DNA from 4 places in the Streptomyces sp. NPDC059852 genome. Region 4 is predicted to be linked to each of the others. Evidence: riboswitches for the same ligand, from Rfam matches in the RefSeq annotation. Region 4 holds a riboswitch; each other region holds the start of a gene.

Region 1 (7,115 bases), on a different contig from region 4:
CGTCGGGGAAGCGCAGCGGGACCCGGACACGGGCGCGCTGGGTGGCGGCTGCGAGGGAGTCGGGCATGCGGGTCTCCGGGTTCCGTGCGGCTGTCTGCTTCAGATTTGAAGCAGCTCGGGAGAGTGACCCTACCTCGTGCTTTAACTTTGAAGCAATGACTCCGTGTCACCCGTCCTGGCGGTGTGTGTCACGAACAGTTCTTGGACGCGCGCCGGCGCCACGGCACCTCGTCGCCCGTGGCGTGGCCGCAGTCGCCCTGGAGGCCGGAGCCGATGGCCGTGAAGATGTCCTCCAGCTGTCCGACCTGTTCCGGGGAGAGCCGGTCGAAGATCAGCGACCGTACGGTGTCCACATGTCCGGGGGCGGCCTGCTCCAGGAGCCGCATCCCCTCGTCCGTGAGGGCGGCGACGCTGCCCCGCTTGTCCACGGGGCAGTCCTCGCGCCGCACCAGGCCGTCCTTCTCCAGCCGCGAGACGCCGTACGTCAGCCGGCTGCGGGTGATCTTCAGCCGTTCGGCGAGATCGGTCATGCGCAGCCGGCGTTCCGGGGCGTCGGACAGGGTGGCGAGAATGGAGTAATACAGATGGGGCATGCCGGCCTCCTGCTGGAGCTGCCGGTCCAGCGCGTCCTCCACGAGCGCGACGGCGGCGATGTAGGCGCGCCAGGCGCGCTGCTCCTCGGGGGTGAGCCAGCGAGTCGTCATGTGTCCAGTGTAGGTTTGTTTCAAACTTGAACCAAGCCCTGCCGAAACCAGCCCCGATCCGCCGAGCGGGAGAGCGCGCCGATGCCGTCGTACCCCTACGTCCTGCTGTCCGCCGCCGTCTCCCTCGACGGCTACCTCGACGACACGGGCCCCGACCGGCTGCTGCTGTCCAGCCCGGCCGACTTCGACCGGGTCGACGGGGTGCGGGCCTCCGTGGACGCCATCCTCGTCGGCGCCGGCACCATCCGGGCGGACAACCCCCGGCTGCTCGTGAACTCGGCCGAGCGCCGCGCCGCCCGCACCGCCCAGGGCAAGCCCGCGTACCCGCTGAAGGTCACCGTCAGCGCGTCCGGCGAGCTGGATCCGGCGGCGAACTTCTGGCACACCGGCGGCGAGAAGGTCGTCTACACGACGGAGAAGGGCGCCCGGCGGCTGCGGGAGGACCCCGTCGCCGCCGATGTCGTCGCGCTCGGCGACGACCTGGACTGGCGGGTCCTGCTGACGCATCTGCGCGAGGTGCGTGGCGTCGAGCGGCTGATGGTCGAGGGCGGCGGCACCGTCCACACGCAGCTGCTGCGCCAGGGGCTCGCCGACGAGCTGCAGCTCGTCCTCGCGCCGCTGTTCGTGGGCGACCCCCGGGCGCCCCGGCTCTTCGGGCCCGGCGGATACCAGGAGGGCCGGCTGAGGCTCGTGGAGACCCGGCGCATCGAGGACGTGGTGCTGATGCGCTACGAGCCGACCGCGCCCGGCACGGGTGTCCTCCCGGCCGCCGCCGACCGGCACTGGCTGGCCCTGGCGTGCGACCTGGCCGCCGAGTGCCCGCCCTCGCCCACCGCGTTCAGCGTCGGCGCGGTCGTGGTCGCCGCGGACGGCACCGAGTTGGCGCGGGGCCACTCCCGGGAGGCCGGCGACCCCGTCGTGCACGCCGAGGAGGCGGCCCTCGCCAAGATCGCGCCCGGCGACCCGAGGCTGGCCGGCGCCACGGTCTACAGCAGCCTGGAGCCCTGCACGCACCGCGCCTCCCGGCCGACGCCCTGCGCCCGGCTGATCCTGGCGGCCGGGGTGCGCCGGGTGGTGACGGCCTGGCGCGAGCCGGACACCTTCGTGACGGACGCCGACGGCAGCGGGATGCTCGCCGCCGCGGGCGTGGACGTCCTGGTGCTGCCCGAGTACGCGGCCCGGGCGGCGGCCCCCAACGCCCACCTGGCGCCCTGACACCCGCCCGGCGAGGCCCGCGCGACCGGGGCCTGCGGAAAGGCGTGTGCGGCGGGCCCCGGTGATGGCGTACTATGGACACATCGACGCGGGGTGGAGCAGCTCGGTAGCTCGCTGGGCTCATAACCCAGAGGTCGCAGGTTCAAATCCTGTCCCCGCTACTGAAGGCTCAGGGCCGGAACTCATCAGTTCCGGCCCTGAGTGTTTTCCGGCCCCCGTCAGGCTCGCGGGACGCCTTCACCGGTTCTCACGGTACGTGATCGCGCGAACCCCCTCCGCATAACAACTGACACACTGTCAGCAATCGTGAGGGTGTCTCGTGGGCGTCAACTCGCCCGATTTGGACCGCTCATGGCCCGTAAGTCCCGGCGGAAATCGTTAATGATCAAGGGGAACGGCTTGGAATCCGTACCCCGCGTCTATTAACGTTCGATAACGCAGCGCGGTCGTCCCAGCCGTCACAAGAGGCGGCTCCGTGCGCACGCGCCGAATCCTGCCAAGGAACCGGGGAACCACCACCTTGGGGTGAATCGCGCGGATACCACCGTGACATCACGGTACGTATACGCGCGTAGGAGACCTTCCTGCTCCGAACCCGTCAGCTAACCCGGTAGGCGAGAAGGAAGGAAAGGAGTACGCCCACGTGGCGTCGAACCGTCCTGCCCCGCATGCCTCGTTCGTACCCGGTCAGCGCACCGCCGACACCTTCGGCTACGACCGCACCGACGACGGCCCCTTCGAGGAGTGGAACCCCACCGCGGACTCCCTCCGTCCCGTCCGAGGCAGGCACCGCGTCTCCAAGCAGCGCGGCGGGGGACTCGCCCGCAGCTCCACGGTTCTCGGCGTCGGCGTCATAGCGGCCGTCGGCGCGGGCGGCATGGCCACCGCGCAGAGCGGCAAGCCGCCGGTCGCCATCACCCTGCCCGACCTGCCCCTGATCTCCGGCGACGACTCCGCCGCGGACGACACCGCCACCGCCCTCAGCACCATGGGCGAGACCGGCCAGGAGACCCCGCAGAGCGGCTCCGACGCCGGTGAGGCGCTGCGCAGCCGGATCATCGCCCAGGCCGAGTTCCAGCAGGACCAGGTCGACAGCAAGGCCGCCGAGGCCGCCGTCGCCGCCGCCGAGAAGGAGGTCGCCGAGGCGGCCGCCAAGGCGGAGAAGGAGGCCAAGGAGAAGGCCGCCGAGGCGAAGGCCGCCGCCGAGGAGGAGGCCCGCAAGAAGGCCGAGGCCGAGCGCCTCGCCGAGCTGGCCAAGCAGTACACGCTGCCGACCTCCTCGTACACCCTGACCTCCACCTTCGGTGAGGCCGGCGCCTACTGGTCGTCCGGGCACCACACGGGCCTCGACTTCGCCGCGCCGACCGGCACCCTGATCAAGGCCGTCCACTCCGGCACGATCACCTTCGCCGGCTGGGACGGCTCCTACGGCTACAAGACCGAGCTGACCCTGGACGACGGCACCGAGATCTGGTTCGCCCACCAGTCCTCGATCAGCGTCAGCGTCGGCCAGAAGGTCAACACCGGTGACGTCATCGGCCGTGTCGGCGCCACGGGCAACGTGACCGGCGCCCATCTGCACCTCGAGGTGCACCCCGACGGCAGCGCGAGCGGCATCGACCCGCTGGCCTGGCTGCGCGGCAAGGGCCTCACCCCCTGAGCACCCTCCCCACCTGATCCCCGGCGGTCCTGACGACGACCCCCCGACGTCAGGGCTGCCGGTCCTCGGTGCGCCGGCCCGCCCCCTTCACAGGGAATTCATCCCGGGAGCGGAATCGGCGGTACCGCCACCGTCGTTGTTCCCTTGCATGACCGCACTGCGCACACTCGGCTCCTCCGACCTCGAGGTCTCCCCGCTCTGCCTCGGCGGCAACGTCTTCGGGTGGACCGCCGACGAGGCCCACTCCTTCGCCGTCCTCGACGCCTACACGGCGGCCGGCGGCAACTTCCTCGACACGGCCGACTCGTACTCGGCGTGGGTCGAGGGCAACGCGGGCGGCGAGTCGGAGACCGTCATCGGCAACTGGCTCAAGGCACGCGGCAACCGGGACGACGTCGTGATCGCCACCAAGGTCAGCCAGCACCCCGACTTCCAGGGCCTGAACGCGGCCACCATCAAGGCCGCCGCCGACGCCTCGCTGCGCCGCCTCGGCACCGACCGCATCGACCTCTACTACACGCACTTCGACAAGCCCGAGGTGCCGGTCGAGGAGATCGTCGGCGCCCTGGACGAGCTGGTGAAGGCCGGCAAGGTCCGGCACATCGCCGCGTCCAACATCTCCGCCGAGCGGCTGGCGGCCTCCCTCGCCTTCTCCGACCGCGAGGGCCTGGCCCGGTACGTGGCGCTCCAGCCCCACTACAACCTGGTCTCCCGGGACACCTACGAGGGCGCCCTCCAGGACCTCGCCGAACGGGAGAACCTCGCCGCGGTGCCGTACTACGCGCTCGCGGCGGGCTTCCTCACCGGCAAGTACCGTCCCGGCGCGGCCGTGGACAGCCCGCGTGCGCAGGGCGCCGGGCGGCACGCGGAGACCGAGCGGGGGCGGCGGGTGCTGGCCGCGCTGGACGAGGCGGCCGCCGCGCACGGCGTGCCGGTCGCCACGGTGGCCCTGGCCTGGCTGGCGTCCCGCCCGACGGTCGTCGCCCCCATCGCCTCCGCCCGCACCCCGGAACAGCTGCCGGCCCTGCTCGGAGTGGCCGAGCTGACCCTGACGGACGACGAGCTGCGCCGGCTCACGGAGGCGTCCGCCTGAGCCGTCAGACCTGGTACGGGTTCCAGGCCGGGGCCGCCGGTGCACCGGGGGCGTGCCCGTGCGGGGCGTACGGCTGCGGCCACCAGGCGCCCGGCACCTGGGGCGGCGCGTACGCGAGGACCGGCCGGCTCTTCGCGGCGAGCGCGTGCTCCAGGGCCGGGCGGGCCCACGCGCGGCGTCGCCACAGCTCGTTCAGCAACTCGCCCTCGCGGACCACGTAGTCGGCGCCGGCCCGGCCCCGGCGGCCCCGGCGCCTCAGGAACGCCAGCGAGGTGGCGTACGCCTCGTACTGGGCGACCGCCCGGGCCGCGGGGCGTCCCGCGTGGCGGCGGGCGTACTGCCGGGCCACCCGGCGGTCCCGCATCGAGCCCAGCGCGAACGGCTCGGCCGGGGACAGCCATCCGGCCACGGCGTAGGCCGGCAGCTCCTCGCGCACGGTCCGCAGCTCGCGGTACCGCGTCCACAGCACCAGCCAGACCAGCAGCCCGAACGCGGGCACCATGAACGCCGCGTACACGGCGAAGAACCCGAAGTCGCCGAACGTCGACGAGCCGTTCCACAGGGCGTGCATGCCCATCGCCAGCAGCAGCCCGGACAGCGGCAGCAGCACGCGGCGCACCCGCTGGCGCTCCCCGGACAGCGCGGCGGCGCCGAAGCCGATGCCGGTGAGCACGGTGAACAGGGGGTGCGCGAAGGGCGACATGACGACGCGGACGAAGAAGGTCGCCGCGGTCACCGACGCGATGCCGCTGTCGCCGGACAGCTGGTCGGTGCCGAAGGCGGTGCCGAGGTAGAGGACGTTCTCGGTGAAGGCGAACCCGGTGGCGGTGACCCCGGCGATCACCACACCGTCCAGGAGCCCGCTGAAGTCGCGGCGGCGGAAGAGGAAGAGCAGCAGGACGGCCGCCGCCTTCGCCGTCTCCTCCACGACGGGCGCTATGACCGTCGCGCCCAGGGTGTCCGCGTGGGACGGGTCGGCGGTCGCGGTCGCTATCCAGCGGGTGGCGAAACTGTTCGCCACGATGGCTATGAGCGCCGCCGCGCAGGCGCCCCAGGCGAAGGAGAACACCAGGTTGCGCCAGGGGCCCGGCTCGACCCGGTCCAGCCAGCGGAAGGACGCGACGAGCAGCGGGACCGGCAGGACCGCGAGACCGAGCCCGACCAGGAAGCCCTCCGTGCCGGTCTGCTCGCGCACCAGGGCCAGGATGACCAGCCCGGACAGGGCCAGCAGGGTGCTGAGCCCGGCGTAGGGGACCCAGCGCCGCTGCCACCAGTGCGCGTGCCGCAGCACGCCGCCGGCGGGGGCGGGGGGACGCGTCGGGTACGGAGGGCAGTCGGCCACGGCATCGACCCTAACGAGACGGGGGCGCCGCCCGCAGCGGCGCGGGGGTGCCGGGGCGCCGGTGAGGGGCTGCTGTCGGTGGGGCTGCGGGTGTTCTCGTGCTGTTCCCGGAGGTGCTGCCGGCCCGCTGCTCCTACCGCTGTACGCGGCGGAAGAGCAGGTCGTTCACCACATGACCCTTGTCCAGTCCCTGGCCCTCGAAACGGGTCAGCGGCCGGTGCTCGGGACGCGGCGCGAAACCGCCGTCGGGCCGTGTGTTCTCGAAGTCCGGGTGGGCCGTCAGCACCTCGAGCATCTGCTCGGCGTACGGCTCCCAGTCGGTGGCGCAGTGCACCAGCGCGCCGGGCTTCAGCCGGGTCGCGGCCAGGTCCAGGAACGCGGGCTGGATGAGGCGCCGCTTGTGGTGCCGCTTCTTCGGCCAGGGGTCCGGGAAGTAGACGCGCAGCCCGTCGAGCGAGTCCGGCGCGAGCATCTCGCGCAGCAGGATGATGGCGTCGCCGTTGCCGACGCGGATGTTGCGCAGGCCGTGGTGCTCGGCGAGGTTGAGCAGGTTCCCCTGGCCGGGGGTGTGCACGTCGACGGCGAGGATGTTGCTTTCCGGGTCGGCGGCGGCCATCTGCGCGGTCGCCTCGCCCATGCCGAACCCGATCTCCAGCACGACCGGGCGGTCGTTCCCGAAGAGTTCGGGCAGGTCGATGACGCGCTGCCCGTCGATGTCGAGGCCCCACTTCGGCCACAGCCGCTGCAACGCGTCCGCCTGCCCGGCGGTGACCCGGCTGCGCCGGGGCTGGAAGCTGCGGATCCGCCGCTCGAAGTGCGATCCGGCCGGGTCGGCCTTGGGCCCGTCGGGGAACCGCGGCTCCCCCTTGGTCCGGGTGTGCCGGACGGGGACACCGGGGGTGTGGGCGCCCGGCTCGCCGGGGGCGCCGGCGGAGGCGGGGGCACCGGGCGGTGCGGCTTCGGGGGCGTTGCGGGAATCAGACACAGTGCGTCGATTTTACGTGCTCGGCGGCGCCGGTCCCCCGGGCCGTGGGCCCGGCTCCGGGGCAGCGGCCTTCTCCGTCGCGGCCCGCTCAGGCGGTCGCCAGCGCCGCCAGCGCC
Region 2 (7,115 bases), on a different contig from region 4:
GAGGAGACGAACGTGGACACGCCGGTGACTCCGGTGACGCCGCCGCCGCGGCGGTGCAGCCGGGACAGCAGCGCGATGCCGATGGCGCCGGACTGCGCGAACAGCCCGATCCGGCCCGGGCGGGGCATCTCGGGAGCGAGGGAGGCGTTGAGGCGGACGTCCTGGGAGGTGTTGACGACGCCGAAGGCGTTGGGGCCGATGATCCGCATGCCGTAGCTGCGCGCCTGCCGTACGAGGGCGCGCTGCCGCTCGCGTCCCTCGGGGCCGCTCTCGGCGTATCCGGCGGCGAGGACGACCAGTCCCTGGACGCCGTGCGCGCCGCACTCGGCGACGACCTCGGGCACGTGCTCGGCGGGGACGGCGACGACCGCGAGGTCGACCTGCTCCTCGATCTCGCGCACGGACCGGTGCGCGGGCACCCCGTCGATCTCCTCCAGGTCCTTCGGGAACGCCTTGTTCACCGCGTACACCCGGCCGGTGAACCCGGCGTCCGTGATGTTGCCGAGGACGCCGCGGCCGACGCCGCCGGGGGTGCGGCCGACTCCGACTACGGCGACGGAGCCGGGCACCAGGAGGCGCTGCACGGACCGGGCCTCGGCGCGCTGCTCGCGCGCGTACTGCACGGCGAGCGAGCGGTCGGTGGGCTCCAGGTCGAACTCCAGGTGGACGACGCCGTCCTCGAAGCTGCGCTTCTGGGTGTACCCGGCGTCGGTGAACACCTTGATCATCTTGGTGTTGGCGGGCAGCACCTCGGCGGCGAACCGGCGTATGCCGCGCTCCCGGGCGACCGCCGCGATGTGCTCGAGCAGGGCGGAGGCGACGCCGCGTCCCTGGTGGGCGTCCTGGACGAGGAAGGCGACCTCGGCCTCGTCGGCGGGGGCGGACGCGGGCGCCCCGTCGGCGCCGATGCGGTCGTACCGCACGGTGGCGATGAAGTCGCCGCCGATCGTGGCCGCGAGTCCCACCCGGTCCACGAAGTCGTGGTGGGTGAAGCGGCGGACGTCCTTGGCGGACAGACGCGGGTAGGGCGCGAAGAAGCGGTAGTACTTCGACTCGTCCGACACCTGCTCGTAGAAGCTGACCAGGCGCTCGGCGTCGTCGACGGTGATGGGCCGGATGCGCGCGGTGCCGCCGTCGCGCAGCACCACGTCGGCTTCCCAGTGGGCGGGGTACACGTGCCGGTCCGAGGCGCTCTGCATGGGGCCAGGTTACGGCTCGCGTACGACACCGGCGCGAGGCAGGCTGTTCCCGACGTCCCGCGGGGTGCGGCGGTCGTCGAGGCAGGGGCGCCCGGGCCGTTCCGCCGGGCGCCCCCGATGTGTGAAACTGGTCTAGACAACCCTGAACACCGAAGGGCAGCAACACATGGCTGAGCGCCGCGTCAACGTCGGCTGGGCCGAGGGTCTCCACGCCCGCCCCGCCTCCATCTTCGTCCGGGCCGCCACGGCCACAGGCGTCCCGGTGACCATCGCCAAGGCCGACGGCAACCCCGTCAACGCGGCCTCGATGCTGGCGGTCCTGGGCCTGGGCGCCCAGGGCGGCGAGGAGATCGTCCTGGCCTCCGACGCCGAGGGTGCGGACGCCGCCCTCGACCGTCTGGCCAAGCTCGTCGCCGAGGGCCTCGAGGAACTGCCCGAGACGGTCTGAGCGGCCCGGGCGAGTCTCCCGCACGGCACCTTAAGCCGCGTCCGCCTTTCCGGCGGGCGCGGCTTCGCCTTTCCCGGCCGGGCTCGCGTGGAATTTCACGGCGTCGGCACCTGGATTACCCCGGACAGCCGGAAAAGGGCAGCGTGAATTCACTGCCCCAAAATTGCTCTTCTTTGTATACGGTGCCTGTGTTAATTCCGCAGGCTCGGCATGTTTACGGCATGTTGCGAATTCCTCACACGCTCCGCGCGGTCGCCCCGGGAGCCGAAGCGCAGCCGGTGCGCGGAGAGCCCGTGCTCGGTGTGCAGGGCGGTGAGCGCGCGGGCGCGTTCGCCGTCGCCGCGCGCCACCGCGTCCACGATCGCGCCGTGCTCCGCCCAGGACTCCACGGGGTCGGCGGACGCCTCCACGGCGTACATCCAGGCGATCTTGTGGCGCAGCTGGGTCAGCGTCGAGGTCAGGGCGGTACTGCCGGACGCCTGGGCCAGCGTCTCGTGGAACCAGCCGCCCAGCGAGCGCAGATCCTCGCTGTTGCCCCGCCTGGCCCGCTCCTGACCCAGCCTGACCAGGCCGCGCAGCACCTTCAGATGGGCCTCGGTGCGTCGCTGGGCGGCCCGGGCGGCGCCGAGCGGCTCCAGCAGCGTGCGCATCTCCAGGACGTCGGCCGCCTCCTGCTCGGTGGGCTCGGCCACGCACGCGCCCGCGTGCCGGCGGGTCACGACGAAGCCCTCCGCCTCCAGGGTGCGCAGCGCCTCGCGCACGGGGACACGGGAGACGCCGTACCGGCGGGCGAGGACTTCCTCCGTGAGCCGGCCGCCGCGCTCCAGGACACCGGCGACGATGTCGTCCCGGATCGCGGTGCACACCGAGTGCGCCGGAATACGCATGCCGACCTCCGCCTTAATGCCCGTGAAACGTCGACGAATGACGTGTGTTCAGCGACTCTATGGCAAGAAGCGTGAATTTCCGACGGCGGGCCGGAATCCATGGATATTTTTTGGACAGTCGTTGTCCAGAAAGACCGAAAGCCCCGGCTCGGAAGCCGGGGCCGCGGTAAGGCGGACGAAGACGCCGGAGGTCTCAGCCGGAGGTCTCAGAGGTCGACGCCGTGCGAGCGGAGGTAGGCCACCGGGTCGATGTCGGAGCCGTACTCGGCGGTGGTGCGCGCCTCGAAGTGCAGATGCGGTCCGGTGACGTTGCCGGTGGCGCCGGACAGGCCGATCTGCTGACCGGGGGTGACCGCCTGGCCCACCGAGACGCCGATCGACGACAGGTGCCCGTACTGGGTGTAGGTGCCGTCGTTCATCTTGATCACGACGTTGTTGCCGTAGGCCCCGCCCCAGCCGGCCTCGACGACGGTGCCGGCGCCGACCGCGTGGACCGAGGTGCCGCTGGCGGCGTGGAAGTCGATGCCGGTGTGGCTGCCGGAGGACCAGAGACCACCGCCCGACTGGTAGGAGGTGGACACGTACGACCCGGCGATCGGGGCGACGTAGGACAGCAGGCGCTTGCGCTCAGCCTCCCGCGCGGCGCGCTCCTTGGCCTCCCGCTCCTGCTTGGCCTTCTCGGCGGCCTTGTGGCGCGCGGCCTCCCGGGCGGCCTGCTCGAGGGCCGCGGCCTCGGCGGCGGCCCGCTCCTGGGCGGCGGCCTGCGCGTCGATCTGGGTGGCGATGGAGTCCTCGACGGCGACGACCGGGATGAGGCCGGTCTGCTCCGCTGCGGGCTCGGCGGCCAGCGCGGGGGCGGCGAGGGTGCCCACGACGCCGGTGGCGGTGAGGGCGGCGACACCGGCCGCACGGGCCGTGGTGCGCTCGAACCGGCCGGGCTTGCGGTGCTTCCCGGAGGGGCGGTTCTTCCCCGTGGCGCAACTGAACGCCATGTGGTGGCTGGTCCTTTCCTTCCCTCTCGCCTACCGGGTTAGCTGACGGGTTCGGAGCAGGAAGGTCTCCTACGGACCCCCTCGCGGCTGCGCGGGCGTCCGATTCACCCCAGGGACTGCGATGGGTCCCCGGCTCCCCTGGCTCGCGCCATGCGGGGACTCGGCGATGACTGTCCGGTGCCGCGGGCGCGGCGCACTGCCTGACGAACAGCCCGGATGACGCTAAGCGGGACAGTGTTCAATTCCCAAACGGAACGCGGCTTTTGTAGCGCATCCCACAGGGCAGACAGGCAACCTCCGCCCCAATTCGGGCATAAGGGAGCCCTGGTGACGTTGCCGTCACCAGGGCTCCCGCGCGCGCAGGGCCGGCCGGTGCTCTAGTCGGCCGTCACGACGGTGACTTCGCCGATGCCGAGGGCCTCGACGGGCTCCCGGATCGCCGAGGCGTCGCCGACGAGGACCGTGACGAGACGGTCCGCCGGGAAGGCGCTCACGACCGCGGCGGTGGCCTCGACGGTGCCGGTGGCGGCGAGCTGCTGGTACAGCGTCGCCTGGAAGTCGTCGGGGAGGTGCTGCTCGACCTGGTCGGCCAGCGTGCTCGCCACGGCGGCGGCCGTCTCGTACTTCAGCGGCGCCACCCCGACGAGGTTCTGCACGGCGAAGTCCCGCTCGGCGTCGGTGAGTCCGTCGGCGGCGATCCCGCGCAGGACGGTCCACAGGTCGTCCAGCGCGGGGCCGGTGTTGGGCGTGTCGACGGAGCCCGTGATGGCGAGCATCGAGGCGCCGGTGCCGTCCGGCGCGGAGCGCAGGACCTGACCGAACGCCCGCACGCCGTACGTGTAGCCCTTCTCCTCGCGCAGGACCTTGTCCAGACGGGAGGTGAGCGTGCCGCCGAGGCAGTACGTGCCGAGGACCTGCGCCGGCCACACGCGGTCGTGCCGGTCGGGGCCGACCCGGCCGATCAGCAGCTGCGTCTGCACGGCTCCGGGGCGGTCCACGATGACGACCCGGCCGGTGTCGTCCGCCGTGACCGGCGGGACGGGGCGGGGCTCGGCCTGCGAACCGGTCCAGGCGCCCAGGCTGTCGCCGAGCAGGGCGTCGAGGTCGACGCCGGTGAGATCGCCGACGACCACGACCGTGGAGGTCGCGGGGCGCACATGCCGCTCGAAGAAGGCGCGTACGGCCGCGGAGTCGATGCCGGCGACGGTCTCCTCGGTGCCCTGGCGCGGGCGGGACATGCGCGAGGACGCCGGGAACAGCTGCCGGGCCAGCTCCTTGGCGGCCCGCCGCGAGGGGTTCGCCAGCTCGTGCGGGATCTCGTCCAGGCGGTTGCGCACCAGGCGCTCCACCTCGGCGTCGGCGAACAGCGGGGCCCTGAGCGCGTCGGCGAGCAGGTCCAGCGCCTTAGGCAGCCGGGAGACCGGCACCTCCAGGCTGACGCGGACGCCGGGGTGGTCGGCGTAGGCGTCCAGGGTGGCACCGCAGCGCTCCAGCTCGGCGGCGTACTCCTCGGCGGTGTGCTTGTCGGTGCCCTCGGACAGGGCGCGCGCCATGATCGTGGCGATGCCGTCGAGGCCCTTGGGCTCGGCGTCGAGCGGGGTGTCGAGGAGGACCTCGACGGCGACGACCTGCTGGCCGGGGCGGTGGCAGCGCAGCACCGTCAGGCCGTTGTCCAGCGTGCCGCGCTCGGGGGCCGGGAACGCCCAGGGCCGGGGCGCGCCGGCCTGGGGCTGCGGGTGGAACTCCATACTGGCGAGCTCGGTCACTGCGCCGACTCCTCGTTCTCGTCGGTGGTCTCGTCGGCCTCGGCGGCGGTCGGCTCGTACACGAGCACCGCGCGGTTGTCGGGGCGCAGCCGGGCCTGGGCGACCGCCTGCACCTCCTCGGCGGTGACGTCGAGCACGCGCTGGACGGCGGTGAAGGCGAGCTGCGGGTCGCCGAACAGGACGGCGTACCGGCACAGTTCGTCCGCGCGGCCCGCGCAGGTGCCGAGCCGGTCCAGCCACTCGCGCTCCAGCTGGGCCTGCGCGCGCTCCATCTCCTCGGCGGTGGGGCCCTCCGCGGCGAAGCGGGCGAGCTCCTCGTCGACGGCCGCCTCGATGACGGGCACCTCGACGTCACCGGAGGTCTTCACGTCCAGCCAGCCCAGGGAGGGCGCGCCGGCCAGGCGCAGCAGGCCGAAGCCGGCCGCCACGGCCGTACGGTCGCGCCGCACGAGGCGGTTGTAGAGACGGGAAGATTCGCCGCCGCCGAGGACCGTCAGCGCCAGGTCGGCCGCGTCGCACTCGCGCGTGCCGTCGCTCGGCAGACGGTAGGCGGCCATCATCGCGCGCGCGGGGACGTTCTCCTCGACGACCTCGCGCAGCTCCTCGCCGATGACGTCGGGCAGCGAGCCGTCACGCGGGGGCTGCTTGCCGTCGTGGGACGGGATGGAGCCGAAGTACTTCTCGACCCAGGCCAGCGTCTGCTCCGGGTCGATGTCGCCGACGATGGACAGCACGGCGTTGTTCGGCGCGTAGTAGGTGCGGAAGAACGCGCGCGCGTCCTCCAGGCTCGCCGCGTCGAGGTCGGCCATGGAGCCGATCGGCGTGTGGTGGTAGGGGTGCCCGTCGGGGTACGACATCGCGGTCAGGCGCTCGAAGGCGGTGCCGTACGGGACGTTGTCGTAGCGCTGGCGCCGCTCGTTCTTCACGACGTCGCGCTGGTTCTCCAGGCCCTCCTCGTCGAGCGCCACCAGGAGGCTGCCCATGCGGTCGGCCTCCAGCCAGAGCGCGAGCTCCAGCTGGTGGGCGGGCATGGTCTCGAAGTAGTTGGTGCGCTCGAAGCTGGTGGTGCCGTTCGGTGAGCCGCCCGCGCCCTGGACGAGTTCGAAGTGGCCCGTGCCCTTCACGCTGTTCGACCCCTGGAACATCAGGTGCTCGAAGAGGTGGGCGAGTCCGGTACGGCCCTTGACCTCGTGGCGGGAGCCGACGTCGTACCAGAGGCAGACCGCGGCGACCGGCGTGAGGTGGTCCTCGGAGAGCACCACGCGCAGGCCGTTGGCCAGGCGGTGCTCGGTCGCGGTGAGGCCGCCGGATTGTGCCTCCGGTGTGGCCGTGTGACCCATGGGCGAGATGTCCTTCCGGTCGCGTGCGCTGCGTTGTGTCGAGCGGATCCTGCTCAGCTCCTGCCACTGTATGCAGCGTCCGGAGGCTCGGCGAAGTTCCCGGTGAGGACGCCGTGCCGGTCCGGCCCCGGCCGCGGCCTCCGGCGGCGCCCGCCCGGCCCCTGAGGGCCTGTTCTCCCGGCCTGACGGGGCGGTCGCGGCGCGGCCGGGCGGTCCGGGACCCGGGCCGCCGCCCGGCGGCTCGACCTGGCATGCTTCCCGTCGATCACCCCTGAGGGTGAACGGTCGCGCGGCACCGGCTTGCCGCCGGCGCCGTGCGCGGTCCCGAGCGGGCCGGCCGGTGTCCTTCGCGCCACCGCGGTCGCGGGAGAAGACCGGCGTCGGCGACACTTCACCTCGCCGGGCGGGAGCCCAACATCGGGTCCTGGTCGGTGGTTGTCAGTGCCGCGGTCCACAATGGTCCGCGTCAGACCCGTCACACGC
Region 3 (7,115 bases), on a different contig from region 4:
CGACGCCCAGCGCGCGGCCGTCCCCGACGAGGCCGCCTACGCCCAGGTCGTCGCCAAGTCCGGCACCCTCCCGCGCGACGTGCTGCACACCATGGTCCTCGACCGGGTGCTGCACCGGGCCGCCCTCGACCGCGGGGTGAGCGTCACCCGCAAGGAGGTCCAGGAGATGCGGGACGGCCTGGAGAAGCAGGTCGGCGGCGCGAAGGCGCTCGAGACGTCCTGGCTCCAGCAGTACGGCGTCCCGCCGCAGCGTCTCGACGACAACCTCCGCCTCCAGCTGGAGGCCCAGAAGCTCGCCACCGCGCTCGGCACCGACACCGGCAAGCCCGCCTTCTGGGACGCGCTGGCCGCGGCCTCCAAGAAGCTCGACATCGACCTCAACCCCCGCTACGGCACCTGGGACGCCCGCCAGAGCGCCCGCACGGACGCCAAGGCCCCCTGGCTGCGCGAGGTCACCGCGCCCCAGCAGCCCGCGTAGCCGGCCGGTCCGGGGACGGCCGAAGGGCCGCACCCGGGGCGTGGGTTACGTTCGGAGCGTGAACGCAACCAGTCCCGAAGCCGCCCCCGGCCGTATCGTCCTGCTCACCACCAGCCACCGCGTCGCCCCCGGCCTGCTGTCCTGGCCGGCCTGGCAGGCGCTGCGCGCGACCGACCGGGTGCTGTGCGCGGACGGCGCGCACCCGCAGCTGCCGTATCTGCGCGAGGCCGGGATCACGGTCGACGAGGCCGCCCCGACCGCCGAGCAGCTGGTCGAGGCGTGCTCCGGCGGCCGGACCGCCGTGGTCGTCGCCACCGGCGAGGGCGAGCCCGCGCTCACCGACGGCCTGGCCCGTCTCGCCGGCACCGGCCGGGTGCGGATGCCCGAGCTGGAGCTGCTGCCCGCCTCCTACGACCTGCCCGGCGCCCGCCTCCTCGACCTCGTCCAGGTCATGGACCGCATCCGCGCCGAGTGCCCCTGGTCCTCCCGGCAGACCCACGAGGGCCTGGCCAAGTACGGCATCGAGGAGGCGTACGAACTGGTCGAGGCGATCGAGGACGGCGACCGCGACGAGCTGCGCGAGGAACTGGGCGACGTCCTGCTCCAGGTCGTCTTCCACGCCCGGATCGCCGAGGAGCACCCCGACGCGCCCTTCTCCGTCGACGACGTCGCCGGCGGCATCGTGGCCAAGCTCATCCACCGCCATCCCCATGTCTTCGGCGACGCGACCGCGACGACTCCCGAGGAGGTCCGTGAGCACTGGCTGCGGACGAAGGCCGAGGAGAAGCGGCGGGAGTCGGTGACCGACGGCATCCCGCTCGGCCAGCCGGGCCTCGCCCTCGCGGCGAAGCTGGCGTCCCGGGTCCGCACGGCCGGCCTGGACGTCCCGCTGCCGACGGGGGAGGGCGTCGGGTACGACCTGCTCGCCACGGCCGTGCGGGCCGCGGAGGCCGGCGTCGACCCGGAGGCCGCCCTGCGGGTCGCCGCCCGCGCCTACCGGGACGCGGTCCGGGCCGCGGAGGGCGTGTCCGCCTAGGGCAGATACGGTCGGGGGCGTGACCGACCAGCCCCACCGCCCCGCGCCCGCCCCCGGCGCTCCCGAGCTGTTCACCTGGGAGTTCGCCAGCGACCCGTACCCCGCGTACGCCTGGCTGCGGGAGCACGCGCCCGTGCACCGGACCCGGCTGCCCAGCGGGGTGGAGGCCTGGCTGGTCACCCGGTACGCCGACGCCAAGCAGACGCTCGCCGACAACCGGCTCTCCAAGAACCCGGCCCATCACGCCGAACCGGCCCACGCCAAGGGCCGCACCGGCATCCCCGGAGAGCGCAAGGCCGAGCTGATGACGCATCTGCTGAACATCGACCCGCCGGACCACACCCGGCTGCGGCGGCTGGTCAGCAAGGCGTTCACCCCGCGCCGCGTCGCCGCGTTCGCGCCCCGCGTGCAGGAGCTGACCGACCAGCTGATCGACGGGTTCGCCGGGAAGGGGGAGGCCGACCTCATCCACGAGTTCGCCTTCCCGCTGCCCATCCACGCCATCTGCGACCTGCTCGGCGTCCCCCGCGAGGACCAGGACGACTTCCGGGACTGGGCGGGCATGATGATCCGGCACCAGGGCGGGCCCCGCGGCGGGGTGGCCCGGTCCGTGAAGAAGATGCGCGGCTATCTGGCCGAACTCATCCACCGCAAGCGCGAAGCCCTGCCCGGCGCGCCCACCCCGGACGAGGACCTCATCTCCGGTCTCATCCGGGCCTCCGACCACGGCGAGCACCTCACCGAGAACGAGGCCGCCGCCATGGCCTTCATCCTGCTGTTCGCCGGCTTCGAGACCACCGTCAACCTCATCGGGAACGGCACCTACGCCCTGCTCACCCACCCCGGCCAGCGTGCCCGGCTCCAGGACTCCCTGGCCGCCCACGACACCGCCCTGCTGGAGACCGGCGTCGAGGAACTGCTGCGCTACGACGGGCCGGTGGAGCTCGCCACCTGGCGGTTCGCCACCGAGCCGCTGACCATCGGCGGACAGGACATCGCCGCGGGTGACCCGGTGCTCGTCGTCCTCGCCGCCGCCGACCGTGACCCGGAGCGGTTCGCCGACCCCGACGTCCTCGACCTCGGCCGGCGCGACAACCAGCACCTCGGCTACGGCCACGGCATCCACTACTGCCTCGGCGCCCCGCTGGCCAGGCTGGAGGGGCAGACGGCCCTGGCCACCCTGCTCACCCGGCTCCCGGACCTGCGACTGGCCGCCGACCCGGCCGAGTTGAGGTGGCGCGGCGGGCTCATCATGCGGGGCCTGCGCACCCTGCCGGTGGAGTTCACCCCGGTCGGAGGCAACCGTTCCGCTCCGCAAACGTGACACGCGCTCACCTCTGTGATCTTCACGTGATCTGCGCGGCATTAACTTGTGACAAGTGATCGTCTGCCTATACGTTCACCCATCAACGAAGGCACGCGGGTTCCGTGCGCCTTGGTCACCGCTGTCTCGCGAAAGGTCCCCGCATGCTCTCCGGGAACGGTCGTCACCGTCGCCCCCGTCAGGCTCCGGCTCTTCTTGTCGCTGCCGGAGTGACCGGCTCCGCCATCGCCATCCCGCTCCTCGGCGCCTCGGGCGCGAGCGCGGCGGACGGCAGCGTGTGGGACAAGGTCGCCGACTGCGAGAGCGGCGGCTCCTGGAGCGCCGACACGGGCAACGGGCACTACGGCGGGCTCCAGTTGACCCAGACGGACTGGGAGAGGTTCGGCGGTCTCGACTACGCCGCCAGCCCGGATCTGGCGAGCCGTTCCCAGCAGATCGCCGTGGCGCAGGACATCCTCGCGGAGCGCGGCACGAGCCCCTGGGGCACCTGTGCGGTGCTCCACGGGCTCACCAAGAAGTCGGGGGCCATCGACCTCGACACCGGGGTCGGGGAGGACTCCCCGAGCGAGGTGTCCGGCTCGTCCGGCTTGCTCGATTCATCCGGATCCTCCGACTCCTCCGGCGATTCGGCCGCCTCCGGCGACGCGTCGGGCACGCCGAGCGCGTCACCGGACGACTCGTCCGAAACGCCCGACAGCTCCACTTCCTCCCCTTCTTCATCCTCTGCGGCTGATAAGTCCGATGCGTCCGAGAAGGCCGGCAAGACGGGCGGGGCGACGGCCCCGGAGTCGCCGGACAGCTCCCCCGTGGAGAAGGCCAAGAGCGACAATCAGGACAACTCCGTGCAGAGCGTAGGCTCCTGGAGCCTCGTCGACACCGCCGCGATCGAGGACGCACCGGCCGGTTCCGGACGTCACCGCGGCGCGAGCGCCGAGGAGTCCGGCACCGAGGACGCCACCGCCGGCTCCTCCGGCCGCCACGCCTCCTACCGGGTCCGCGAGGGCGACACGCTGGCCTCCATCGCCGACTCCCTTGACGTCGACGGCGGATGGCGCGCGCTGTACGAGGCGAACAAGGCGGCCATCGGTGCCGACGCGAACAGCATCGCCCCCGGTCAGACGCTGGACGTCCCCACCGAATAACGGCCGAACGGGGCCAAAGGAAGCGGCAGTTCGCGCCCTGCTTTCATGGTGAATGTCCGTTTTGAATGGACTGAGAGATAGATCTCAGAAGCCTTGATCGTCTTTGAAAATCCCCGAGCGGCGTGTCTACGGTCGTGACCGCTCGCCACCAGAGCGAGCCCCGACAGCCGTCACGCCGAATCCTGCCGGCGGCCGTACGGGAACAGTCGTCGCGTCAAGCGCCGTAGGCAGGAGCGGGGGACCCAAGGTAAGCGCCGGGTCCGGAAGTCGAGGCCCTCCGGGGCGAGGACGGCCGGAACCGGCTTGGGGTGAAGTCGCGCAGCACGCACCAGCGTTGCGCGACCGGGCAACTCAACCGGCCCGAACCCGACAGCTCACCTCGTAGGCGTCGGTGAGGGGATCTCTCCATGCTGTTCTCCAGCAAGGGCAAGCACCGCCGTCCGTCCAAGGCCGCCCGCGCCATCGCCGTCGTCGGCGTCACCGGCGCCGCCGCCGTCGCCGGCCCGCTGATGGCCTCCGGCAGCGCCTCGGCCGCCACCGCCTCCGAGTGGGACGCCGTCGCCCAGTGCGAGTCCGGCGGCAACTGGTCGATCAACACCGGCAACGGCTACTACGGCGGCCTGCAGTTCTCCGCCTCGACCTGGGCGGCCTACGGCGGCACGCAGTACGCCTCCACCGCCGACCAGGCCACCAAGGCCCAGCAGATCGCGATAGCCGAGAAGGTCCTCGCGAGCCAGGGCAAGGGTGCCTGGCCGAACTGCGGCACCGGCCTGTCCGGCGCGGCCTACAACGGCTCCTCCGCCACCGGTGGCGAGCAGAGCACCCGCTCCACCGAGGAGAAGCCGGCCTCCCGCTCCGCCGAGCGTCCGGCCGCCGAGAAGAGCACCAAGACCGTCACCACCCCGACCGGCAAGAAGGTCAAGAAGGGCGACGGCGAGTACAAGGTCGTCAAGGGCGACACCCTCAGCACGATCGCCGCGGACCACGACGTCAAGGGCGGCTGGGAGAAGCTCTTCAAGCTGAACAAGGACATCGTCCAGGACGCCGACCTGATCTACCCGGGTCAGCAGCTCCACCTGAAGTAGGACCCCGCAGACTCCCCGCCCCGGCGCGTGTTCCCCCGTACGCGCCGGGGCGGGGTTCTGTGTGGTGTAGGCGCCCGCTTTTTGTTCCGTTCGGAAACAATTCGCTCTCGGTTCTGTCCACAGAGCGGTGGACCGCCGGCCGAGGCCCCGGAGCCGGTTAGGCTCGTCTCGCAGCACCCACCGCGGGCTGCGTACAGGCTTCACATCACGAAGGAGATGCTCGTGCCGTCCATCGACGTCGTCGTAGCCCGGGAAATCCTGGACTCCCGAGGCAATCCCACGGTCGAGGTCGAGGTCGGCCTCGACGACGGCAGCACGGGTCGTGCCGCCGTCCCGTCCGGCGCTTCCACCGGCGCCTTCGAGGCCATCGAGCTGCGCGACGGTGACACCAACCGTTACCTCGGCAAGGGCGTCGAGAAGGCCGTCCTCGCCGTCATCGAGCAGATCGGCCCGGAGCTCGTCGGCTACGACGCCACCGAGCAGCGTCTGATCGACCAGGCCATGTTCGACCTGGACGCCACCGACAACAAGGGCTCCCTCGGCGCCAACGCCATCCTCGGCGTCTCGCTCGCCGTCGCCCACGCCGCCTCCGAGGCCAGCGACCTGCCGCTCTTCCGCTACCTGGGCGGCCCGAACGCGCACCTGCTGCCGGTGCCGATGATGAACATCCTGAACGGCGGCTCGCACGCCGACTCCAACGTGGACATCCAGGAGTTCATGATCGCCCCGATCGGCGCGGAGTCCTTCTCCGAGGCGCTGCGCTGGGGCGCCGAGGTCTACCACACCCTGAAGAAGGTTCTGAAGGGCAAGGGCCTGGCCACCGGCCTCGGCGACGAGGGCGGCTTCGCCCCGAACCTCGGCTCCAACCGCGAGGCCCTCGACCTCATCCTCGAGGCCATCAAGGAAGCCGGCTACACCCCCGGCGAGCAGATCGCCCTCGCCCTCGACGTGGCCGCCTCCGAGTTCTACAAGGACGGCGTCTACACCTTCGAGGGCAAGGACCGCTCGGCGGCCGAGATGACCGAGTACTACGCGGAGCTCGTCGACGCGTACCCGCTCGTCTCCATCGAGGACCCGCTGTTCGAGGACGACTGGGAGGGCTGGAAGACCATCACCGACAAGCTCGGCGACAAGGTCCAGCTCGTCGGCGACGACCTGTTCGTCACCAACCCCGAGCGCCTCGCCCGCGGCATCGAGGAGGGCGCCGCCAACGCCCTGCTGGTGAAGGTGAACCAGATCGGCTCGCTCACCGAGACCCTGGACGCCGTCGAGCTCGCCCAGCGCAACGGCTTCAAGTGCATGATGTCCCACCGCTCCGGTGAGACCGAGGACGTCACCATCGCCGACCTGGCCGTCGCCACCAACTGCGGCCAGATCAAGACCGGTGCCCCGGCCCGCTCCGAGCGCGTCGCCAAGTACAACCAGCTGCTGCGCATCGAGGAGATCCTCGACGACGCCGCGGTGTACGCCGGCCGCAGCGCGTTCCCCCGCTTCAAGGGCTGAGGCACGCACCCGTAGGAAGCGTCGTACGTACGTCCCCGTACTCGGTCCCGTACCGTGTGCGGGGACGTACGCGCGTTGAGACGGAGGCGGTAGATGGCCGTGAAGGACCGGGACCGGTTCTCCACCGCGACCAGGATCCGGTTGCTCGGGGAGCAGACGGCGGCCCGTGTCTACCGCTCCCAGACCAAGCGGCAGGCCCGGCGCTCCCGGCTCACCGGACGCGCCGCGCTGCTCGCGCTGGTCGTGTGCACCCTCGTCGTGGCGATGGCGTACCCGATAAGGCAGTACGTCTCCCAGCGCGCCGAGATCGCCGACCTCCAGCGGGAGAAGGCCGAGACCGCCCGGCGCGTCGAGGAGCTGCGCGACCTCAAGGCCCGCTGGCAGGACGACGCCTACGCCGAGCAGCAGATCCGGCTGCGGCTGCACTACGTGATGCCGGGTGAGACCGGCTACGTCGTCGTCGACCCGGACGCGGCCAAGCAGTCCCGGACCGACCTGGGCGCGGCCCACCGCCCCTGGTACACGAACCTCTGGGAGGGCGTCGACA
Region 4 (7,115 bases):
ACGTCGTGATCGTCTCGCCGCTGTACTGGTACTCGGTGTCCGCGCACGTCAAGCGCTACCTCGACCACTGGTCGGGCTGGCTGCGCACACCCGGCGTCGACTTCAAGGACACCCTGGCCGGACGCACGCTCTGGGGCGTGACCGCGCTCGCCCACGAGGAGCCGGTGGTCGCCGACCCGCTGATCGGCACCCTCCACAACTCGGCCGCGTACATGGGGATGCGCTTCGGAGGAGTGCTGCTCGGCAACGGCAGCAAGCCCGGGGACGTGCTGCGGGACACCGGGGCCCTGAGCCGGGCCAAGACGTTCTTCGCCCAGGACGCGCCGCTCGCGCGCTTCGCGTACGAGACGGACTGAGCACCCCTAGGTGATGGCGCGCCAGAGCGGCCCGGCACGGGGGCCGGGCCGCTCGTCGCGTCACTTGGCCGAGTCGGCCGCCTTCACCAGCGTGGCCTTGTCGACGGCGCCGACGTAGACCTTGCCGTCGTCGGTGACGAGTGCGTTGATCAGGCGCGTCGAGAACACCGTGCCCGAGCCGAACTTCCCGCTGGCCTTGTCGCCGAGGGAGTCCAGGAAGCCGCCCAGGTCGCCGCCGACCTCGGCGCCCGACGGGACGCCCTTACCGCCGGTGTCGAAGACCGCCACCGTGCTCCAGCCCTCGCCGATGATCTCGGGACCACCCTGGGGGCCCTTCGAACCCTTCGGGTTCTCGGCGCCGAACTCCTTCTCCAGCTCCTTGCGGAAGCCGTCCTCGGACCTGCCCCCGCCGTGCCGCGGGGCGCCCTTGTCCATGTCGCCCTCCTCCGTGACCTTCGCGCCCTTGGGCGGCGTGAAGTCGAAGGTGGAGGCGGCGGGCTTGGCGAAGCTGACCTGGGTGAAGCCGGCGTCGACCACGGCGGCGCCCCCGCCGGCCGGGGTCAGCGTGAACTTCAGCGGCAGCCCGGTCTTCGCGTCCACGGCCACGGTGATCGCGCCGACCGTGGTGCCCGACTGCTTCGGCTCGATGAGCAGCCGGTAGGCGTCCCGGCCGGCGACGTGCGCGGTGCCGTCGACGGTGACCGACGTCGTGTCGTCGACCGCCTTCAGGGCCTCCTCGGTCAGCTCCTTGGGGGTGGCGGGGACCCCGTCGGCCTTCCCGTGACCCTGACCCTCGCCCTTGCCCTTCTCCTGCCCCGCCTTGTCGGCGGTGGCGTGGAAGACCTCGTCGGACCGGCTGTCGTAGCCCCAGACGTCCTTGCCGTTGTGGATGAGGCTGTACTCGGAGGACTTGTCCACCAGGGACAGCTTCTGCCGGTCGTCGCCGTCGGCGGCGATCCGCAGGGTGTGCGTGCCGGAGGCCAGCTCGGTCAGCTTCGCCGAGGGGTCGGCGGAGGAGCCGCCGTCCGCGCCCGATCCGGTGAGCCCCGAGGTGAGACCCGACTCCAGCCCGCCGAGGTCGGGCAGCCCCAGATCCGTGGTGATCTTGAAGGTGCCGGACAGCTGCTGGACGTCCGACTGGGCGATCTTCTCGACCAGTTGCTGCGCGGTGAGGTCCGGCAGGTCCGGGTCCCCGGCGTCGGCGAGCGCCGGGACCAGCCCGATCGTCGCCGCCGCGATCCCCACCACCGTGACCGGGACGACGTACCGAGCGGCCTTGCGCCGGCCCGCGCGCGGGTCGTCGCCCTCCCCCGCGGTCGTACTGTCGTCGACTTCGTACGGTGCCATGTGTGCCCTACCTCCGTCGTCGGCGGCGGCCGTCCGTTCGTCTGTCGCCCGCGAGTCCCCTGACCCGCCAAGGTCCACCCCTGAGCCGCCATTCTCACCCGAATCGGTGAGGAGTGGTGTTTTCCGTGATGTCCATCTGACCAAATCGGTCAGGGAGTTTCGTCAGCCTGCGGAGCCAACTCCGCGTACACCTGCGGTATGACGCCGGAGGGGTGGACGTCCCCCCGACCCGTAGGGGTCGAGGGGTGGGGTGGGGGGAACGGCGGCCGCGGCGGCCTTGGGGGCGTCTCAGCCGGCGCGGTGCACCACGGCGTCGCACAGCTCCATCAGGGCGGCCTTCGCGTCGTTCTCCGGCAGGGGCGCCAGCGCGGCGCGCGCATCCTCCGCGTAGCGGACGGTGTCCCGCCGGGCCTGCTCCAGCGCCGGGTGCTCCCGCAGGGCGGCCAGCGCCTCCGCGAGCCGGGCGTCGTCGCTCAGGTCGGAGGCCAGCAGCTCGCACAGGGCGATGTCCTCCGGCAGCCCCAGCCGCTCCGCGCGCTCCCGCAGGCGCAGCACGGGCAGGGTCGGGATGCCCTCGCGCAGATCGGTGCCGGGCGTCTTCCCGGACTCGTGGGAGTCGCTCGCGATGTCCAGGACGTCGTCCGCCAGCTGGAAGGCCACGCCGAGCCGCTCCCCGTACTGGGTGAGCACGTCGACCACGGTCTCGTCGGCGCCCGACATCATCGCCCCGAAGCGGCAGGAGACCGCCACCAGCGACCCGGTCTTCCCGCTCAGCACGTCGAGGTAGTGCTCCACGGGGTCCCGGCCGTCCTGCGGTCCGGCCGTCTCCAGGATCTGGCCCGTGACCAGCCGCTCGAACGCCTCGGCCTGCACCCGGACCGCCTCGGGCCCGAGGTCGGCCAGGATGTGCGAGGCGCGCGCGAAGAGGAAGTCGCCGGTGAGGACCGCGACGGAGTTCCCCCAGCGGGTGTTCGCGCTGTCGACCCCGCGCCGGACCTCGGCCTCGTCCATCACGTCGTCGTGGTACAGCGTCGCCAGGTGGGTCAGCTCCACCACCACGGCCGACGGCACGATCCCCGGGGCGTACGGGTCCCCGAAGCGCGCGGCGAGCATCACCAGCAGCGGCCGGAAGCGCTTCCCACCCGCCCGCACCAGGTGCTGGGCGGCCCCGGTGATGAAGGGGACCTCACTCTTGGTGGCTTCGAGCAGTCCCTCCTCGACAGCCGCCAATCCGGCCTGGACATCGGCTTCCAGAGCCTGGTCCCGCACGCTCAGCCCGAACGGCCCGACGACGGTCACGAGGGGTCTCCTGTCTGCTGGTGTCTTTCGGCTGGTTACACGGTTTGTCGATAGGTCGCTGCCATCACTCAAGTCAGCGTATCCGGTCACGTTTCGATCACCGATGCCGCCCACCCGTCCACCACGGCCGACATCGGTCCACGGTCGGTATGTTTTTTGATCACCCGATGAGGATGGACATTCATCGATTTATCGGTACGTCACTGTGAGTAGCCGACCGCTCTCCATCCCTCCGCGAATCGAAATCCGGTTCGACCCTGCGGGGGCCGGCCCGCAAGCCTGTACGCCCCCCGCCTCCGCCTACCCCGACCCGCCCTCCGGACGCCTCCACGCCCCCTCAACGAACGGCACGAAGGGCGGGGTTCCTGCCCCATAAAACGGACTCTCCGGACCCAAGGGGACAGATGGACACCTTGACAGTGAGCCCTCCACGGCCAGGCAATAACAGGGGAGTTGGAGCCATTGCCCGATTTGCCGTTGTTGTGATCGCCGTGAGTTGGGTCACGCGGCCACCCGTCGGCACCTCCCCCACGGGAAGCCTTCGTCCCCTTGCCAGAAAAGCGAGTTGAGAATTGGCAACCGCAAAGGATCAAGCGCCCCATACGCCTCAGACCATGGTCAATTAGCACGTCAGGTGATTGCGGCACTTGTTCCAGACATGTGCTCTCGCATACGTTCCCGCTCTGTCGGGCGGACGCCGAATCCTGCCGCCGCCCGAGTCATCCACCTACGCAACGCACCGCACGGCAGGAGCGGGGGACCCAGGTAAGTCGCCGTACCGCACGCCTCGATGGCGCGCCGGAACGGCTAGGGGTGAAGTCACGTCGTCGAACGACGGTGTGACCGGGCATCTCCCGCCCGAACCCGACAGCTCACCTCGCAGGCGCCGGAGAGGAACGAACAGCGCCATGTCCCGAGGCAAGCACCGTCGCACCCGTACCAGCCCGTTCACCCGGCGCGTCATCGCCGCCGGTACCGGTACCGCCGCTCTCGCGCTCCCCCTGCTGGCCGCGACCACCGCGAGCGCCGCCGAGCCCGGCAAGGCCCCCACCGTGGCCAAGGTCGGCTCCGTCAGCTACACCACCAAGAAGGGCGACACCCTGTACGGGATCGCCGACCGCTACGACGCCCAGGGCGGCTGGCGACAGCTCTACAAGGACAACCGCGCGGCCATCGGCGACAACCCCCGGCTGATCCACCCGGGCGTCGACCTGAAGGTCCGGTCCGCGAAGAAGGCCGCGCCGGCCAAGGCCGAGACGAACACGGCGTCCGCGCCCGTCAAGAAGTCCGCCGTCGCCCAGGCCACCCAGGCCTCCGTGAAGACGTACGCCGACAACCTCGACGGCTGGATCCGCGAGGCGCTCGACATCATGGCGCAGAAGGGGATCCCCGGTTCCTACGAGGGCATCCACCGCAACATCATGCGCGAGTCGTCGGGCAACCCGGCCGCCATCAACAACTGGGACTCCAACGCCGTGGCGGGCACCCCGTCCAAGGGTCTCCTCCAGGTCATCGACCCGACCTTCGCGACCTACCACGTGCCGGGCACCGCGTACGACCCGTTCGACCCGGTCGCCAACATCACGGCCGCCTGCAACTACGCGGCCGCGCGCTACGGCTCGATCGACAACGTGAACGGCCCCTACTGAGCCTTCTGCAGCACCCATCAATAGCGGAACTGGGCCAGGCTGCGGGCGAACAGTCCCTCGAGGACGACGGCGATGCCGTCGTCCTCGTTGGACAAGGTGATCTCGTCCGCCACCGCCTTGAGTTCGGGGTGTGCGTTGGCCATCGCCACACCGTGCGCCGCCCAGTCGAACATGGGGATGTCGTTGGGCATGTCCCCGAAGGCGATGGTCTCGTGGGGACCCAGGCCGAGATGCTCGGCGGCGAGCGCGAGGCCCGTCGCCTTCGTGACGCCGCATGGCTGGAGTTCGACGGTCCCCGGCCCCGACATGGTGACCGTCGCCAGCGAGCCCACCACCGCGCGGGCCGTCGCCGCCAACTCGTCGTCCGACAGCGTCGGATGGCGCAGCAGCACCTTGCTGATCGGCTCGCACCACAGGTCGTCGCGGTGCCGCACCCGCACGGCCGGCAGGGTCGGGTGGGGCATCAGATAGCCCGGTTCGATGAGCGTGAGCCCGTCGGCACCGTCCTGGTCGACCGCCGCGTACACCTGCCCCACCTCGGCCTCGATCTTGCCGAGGGCGGTCTCCGCCAGGTCCCGCTCCAGGGTGATGGACCACAGCAGCCGGTCCCGCCCGGCGTCGTACAGCTGCGCGCCCTGTCCGCACACCGCCAGTCCCCTGCTGCCCATGACGTCCAGGAGGGGCCGCACCCGGGGTGCCGGCCGTCCCGTCACCACGAGGTGCTGGGCACCGGCCACCGCCGCCTGCGCGAGTGCCGCGAGCGACCGGTCGGAGAGCGTGTCGTCACCTCGCAGGAGGGTCCCGTCCAGGTCAGTGGCGATGAGTGAATATGCGATCGGTGCGGCCATGATCAGAGAATACGGACAGGAAGCCCCCTCGACTCGACCTGAACCGGACGGCTGCTCTGTTCACATGAGTTGACACCGGTTCCGGTCCCACTTGTGTCCGAGCCCGCACAACTCGCGCCCGTTTATGGCGGTTTCGCCCCTACGAGATCTTCGAGGGCGGTACGGACGCCGAGTTGGGGCCCGTCGCCCGGTGAAGAGGACGGCCGACCGCGGCGACCTGGGGGGAAGCCGATCGCCTGCCCGGAGGATTCACCCTGCCCAAGACCGCCACCTCACCCGTAACGTGGGCCCGACCACATGGCTTACGGAGCGTATGAGAGTGAGGCAGTACCCCATGCCCCCCTTCGATCTCCCCGAGGGCGACCCCTTCGGCGCGCACAACCTTCCGTACGGCGTCTTCTCCCTCCCGGGCCCGGACTCCGCGCGCCGGGTGGGCGTCCGGCTCGGCGACCACGTCCTCGACGCGGGCAGGGCGGCCCAGGCGCTCGGCTCGCCGTACGCCCCGCTGCTCGCCCAGGAGTCGCTGAACGCGCTGCTCGCCGCGGGCCGCACCACCTGGTCCGACGTACGGCGGGCGCTGACCGCCTGGGTCACGGTGCCGGCGCACCAGGAGGCCATCGCGGAGCTGTTCCACCCGCTCTCCTCCGTGACGCTGCACCTTCCGTTCGACGTCGCGGACTACGTCGACTTCTACGCCTCCGAGAACCACGCGCGGAACGTCGGCCAGATCTTCCGCCCCAACGCCGAGGACTCCCTCACCCCCAACTGGAAGCACCTGCCGATCGGCTACCACGGCCGCTCCGGCACGGTCGTCGTCTCCGGCACGGACGTCGTACGGCCCTCGGGCCAGCGCAAGGCGCCCACCGACCCGGCCCCCGTCTTCGGGCCGTCCGTCCGCCTGGACATCGAGGCCGAGGTCGGCTTCGTGGTGGGCACGCCGTCCGCGATGGGCGCGCCCGTCCCACTGGGCGACTTCCGGGAGCACGTGTTCGGCCTGTGCCTGCTCAACGACTGGTCGGCGCGTGACATCCAGGCGTGGGAGTACGTCCCCCTCGGCCCCTTCCTCGGCAAGTCCTTCGCCACGTCGGTGTCGGCCTGGATCACCCCGCTGGACGCCCTGGACGAGGCCAGGACGGCGCCGCCCGAGCGCACGCACCCGCTGCTGCCATACCTCGACGACTCCGGCGACGAGACCGAACCCGGCGGCTACGACCTGCGTATCTCCGTGGCGATCAACGGCCACGTCGTCTCCGAGCCGCCCTTCTCCACCATGTACTGGACGGCCGCCCAGCAGCTCGCCCACATGACGGTGAACGGTGCCTCCCTGCGCACCGGCGACCTGTACGGCTCCGGCACGGTCAGCGGCCCCACCGAGCGTGAGCGCGGCTCCCTCCTGGAGCTGACCTGGAACGGCCGCGACCCGCTCGAACTCCCCGACGGCAAGCGCACGTTCCTGGAGGACGGCGATGTCGTCACCCTGTCCGCGTGGGCGCCCGGCCCGGGCGGGGTACGGGTGGGCCTCGGCGAGGTCACCGGACGGATCGTGGCCGGCTGAGGCGCGACCGCCGGGTGGGCGGGGCACGCCCGTGGATCCGTCGGCTCTTTCCCGCTGACTC

Evidence for each region. Region 4 has a riboswitch for cyclic di-AMP ahead of ACFV46_RS03815 (transglycosylase SLT domain-containing protein). Riboswitches for the same ligand answer to the same signal wherever they lie in the genome.
Region 1: linked by a shared signal. The riboswitch ahead of ACFV46_RS31865 (M23 family metallopeptidase) and the one ahead of ACFV46_RS03815 (transglycosylase SLT domain-containing protein) in region 4 are both predicted to bind cyclic di-AMP.
Region 2: linked by a shared signal. The riboswitch ahead of ACFV46_RS32570 (M23 family metallopeptidase) and the one ahead of ACFV46_RS03815 (transglycosylase SLT domain-containing protein) in region 4 are both predicted to bind cyclic di-AMP.
Region 3: linked by a shared signal. The riboswitch ahead of ACFV46_RS04755 (transglycosylase family protein) and the one ahead of ACFV46_RS03815 (transglycosylase SLT domain-containing protein) in region 4 are both predicted to bind cyclic di-AMP.

The regions. Positions count from the first base shown of each region.
Region 1 covers NZ_JBHWJK010000038.1:37,619-44,733, forward strand. The annotation lists gene ribA (GTP cyclohydrolase II) at 1-67, opposite strand, end outside; gene ACFV46_RS31850 (MarR family transcriptional regulator) at 189-704, opposite strand; gene ACFV46_RS31855 (dihydrofolate reductase family protein) at 786-1,919, shown strand; tRNA gene ACFV46_RS31860 (tRNA-Met) at 2,007-2,080, shown strand; cyclic di-AMP (ydaO/yuaA leader) riboswitch at 2,394-2,551, shown strand; gene ACFV46_RS31865 (M23 family metallopeptidase) at 2,563-3,579, shown strand; gene ACFV46_RS31870 (aldo/keto reductase) at 3,728-4,672, shown strand; gene ACFV46_RS31875 (PrsW family intramembrane metalloprotease) at 4,677-6,014, opposite strand; gene trmB (tRNA (guanosine(46)-N7)-methyltransferase TrmB) at 6,148-6,999, opposite strand; gene lhgO (L-2-hydroxyglutarate oxidase) at 7,088-7,115, opposite strand, start outside.
Region 2 covers NZ_JBHWJK010000041.1:23,303-30,417, forward strand. The annotation lists gene ACFV46_RS32555 (GNAT family N-acetyltransferase) at 1-1,199, opposite strand, end outside; gene ACFV46_RS32560 (HPr family phosphocarrier protein) at 1,366-1,647, shown strand; gene ACFV46_RS32565 (GntR family transcriptional regulator) at 1,839-2,534, opposite strand; gene ACFV46_RS32570 (M23 family metallopeptidase) at 2,741-3,526, opposite strand; cyclic di-AMP (ydaO/yuaA leader) riboswitch at 3,539-3,702, opposite strand; gene ACFV46_RS32575 (pitrilysin family protein) at 3,904-5,292, opposite strand; gene ACFV46_RS32580 (pitrilysin family protein) at 5,289-6,632, opposite strand.
Region 3 covers NZ_JBHWJK010000003.1:87,327-94,441, reverse strand. The annotation lists gene ACFV46_RS04775 (SurA N-terminal domain-containing protein) at 1-478, shown strand, start outside; gene ACFV46_RS04770 (nucleoside triphosphate pyrophosphohydrolase) at 537-1,514, shown strand; gene ACFV46_RS04765 (cytochrome P450) at 1,534-2,838, shown strand; gene ACFV46_RS04760 (transglycosylase family protein) at 2,982-3,980, shown strand; cyclic di-AMP (ydaO/yuaA leader) riboswitch at 4,190-4,383, shown strand; gene ACFV46_RS04755 (transglycosylase family protein) at 4,388-5,065, shown strand; gene eno (phosphopyruvate hydratase) at 5,288-6,568, shown strand; gene ACFV46_RS04745 (septum formation initiator family protein) at 6,662-7,115, shown strand, end outside.
Region 4 covers NZ_JBHWJK010000002.1:304,081-311,195, forward strand. The annotation lists gene ACFV46_RS03800 (flavodoxin family protein) at 1-356, shown strand, start outside; gene ACFV46_RS03805 (outer membrane lipoprotein carrier protein LolA) at 417-1,703, opposite strand; gene ACFV46_RS03810 (polyprenyl synthetase family protein) at 1,992-3,002, opposite strand; cyclic di-AMP (ydaO/yuaA leader) riboswitch at 3,730-3,903, shown strand; gene ACFV46_RS03815 (transglycosylase SLT domain-containing protein) at 3,911-4,651, shown strand; gene ACFV46_RS03820 (HAD family hydrolase) at 4,669-5,499, opposite strand; gene fahA (fumarylacetoacetase) at 5,834-7,054, shown strand.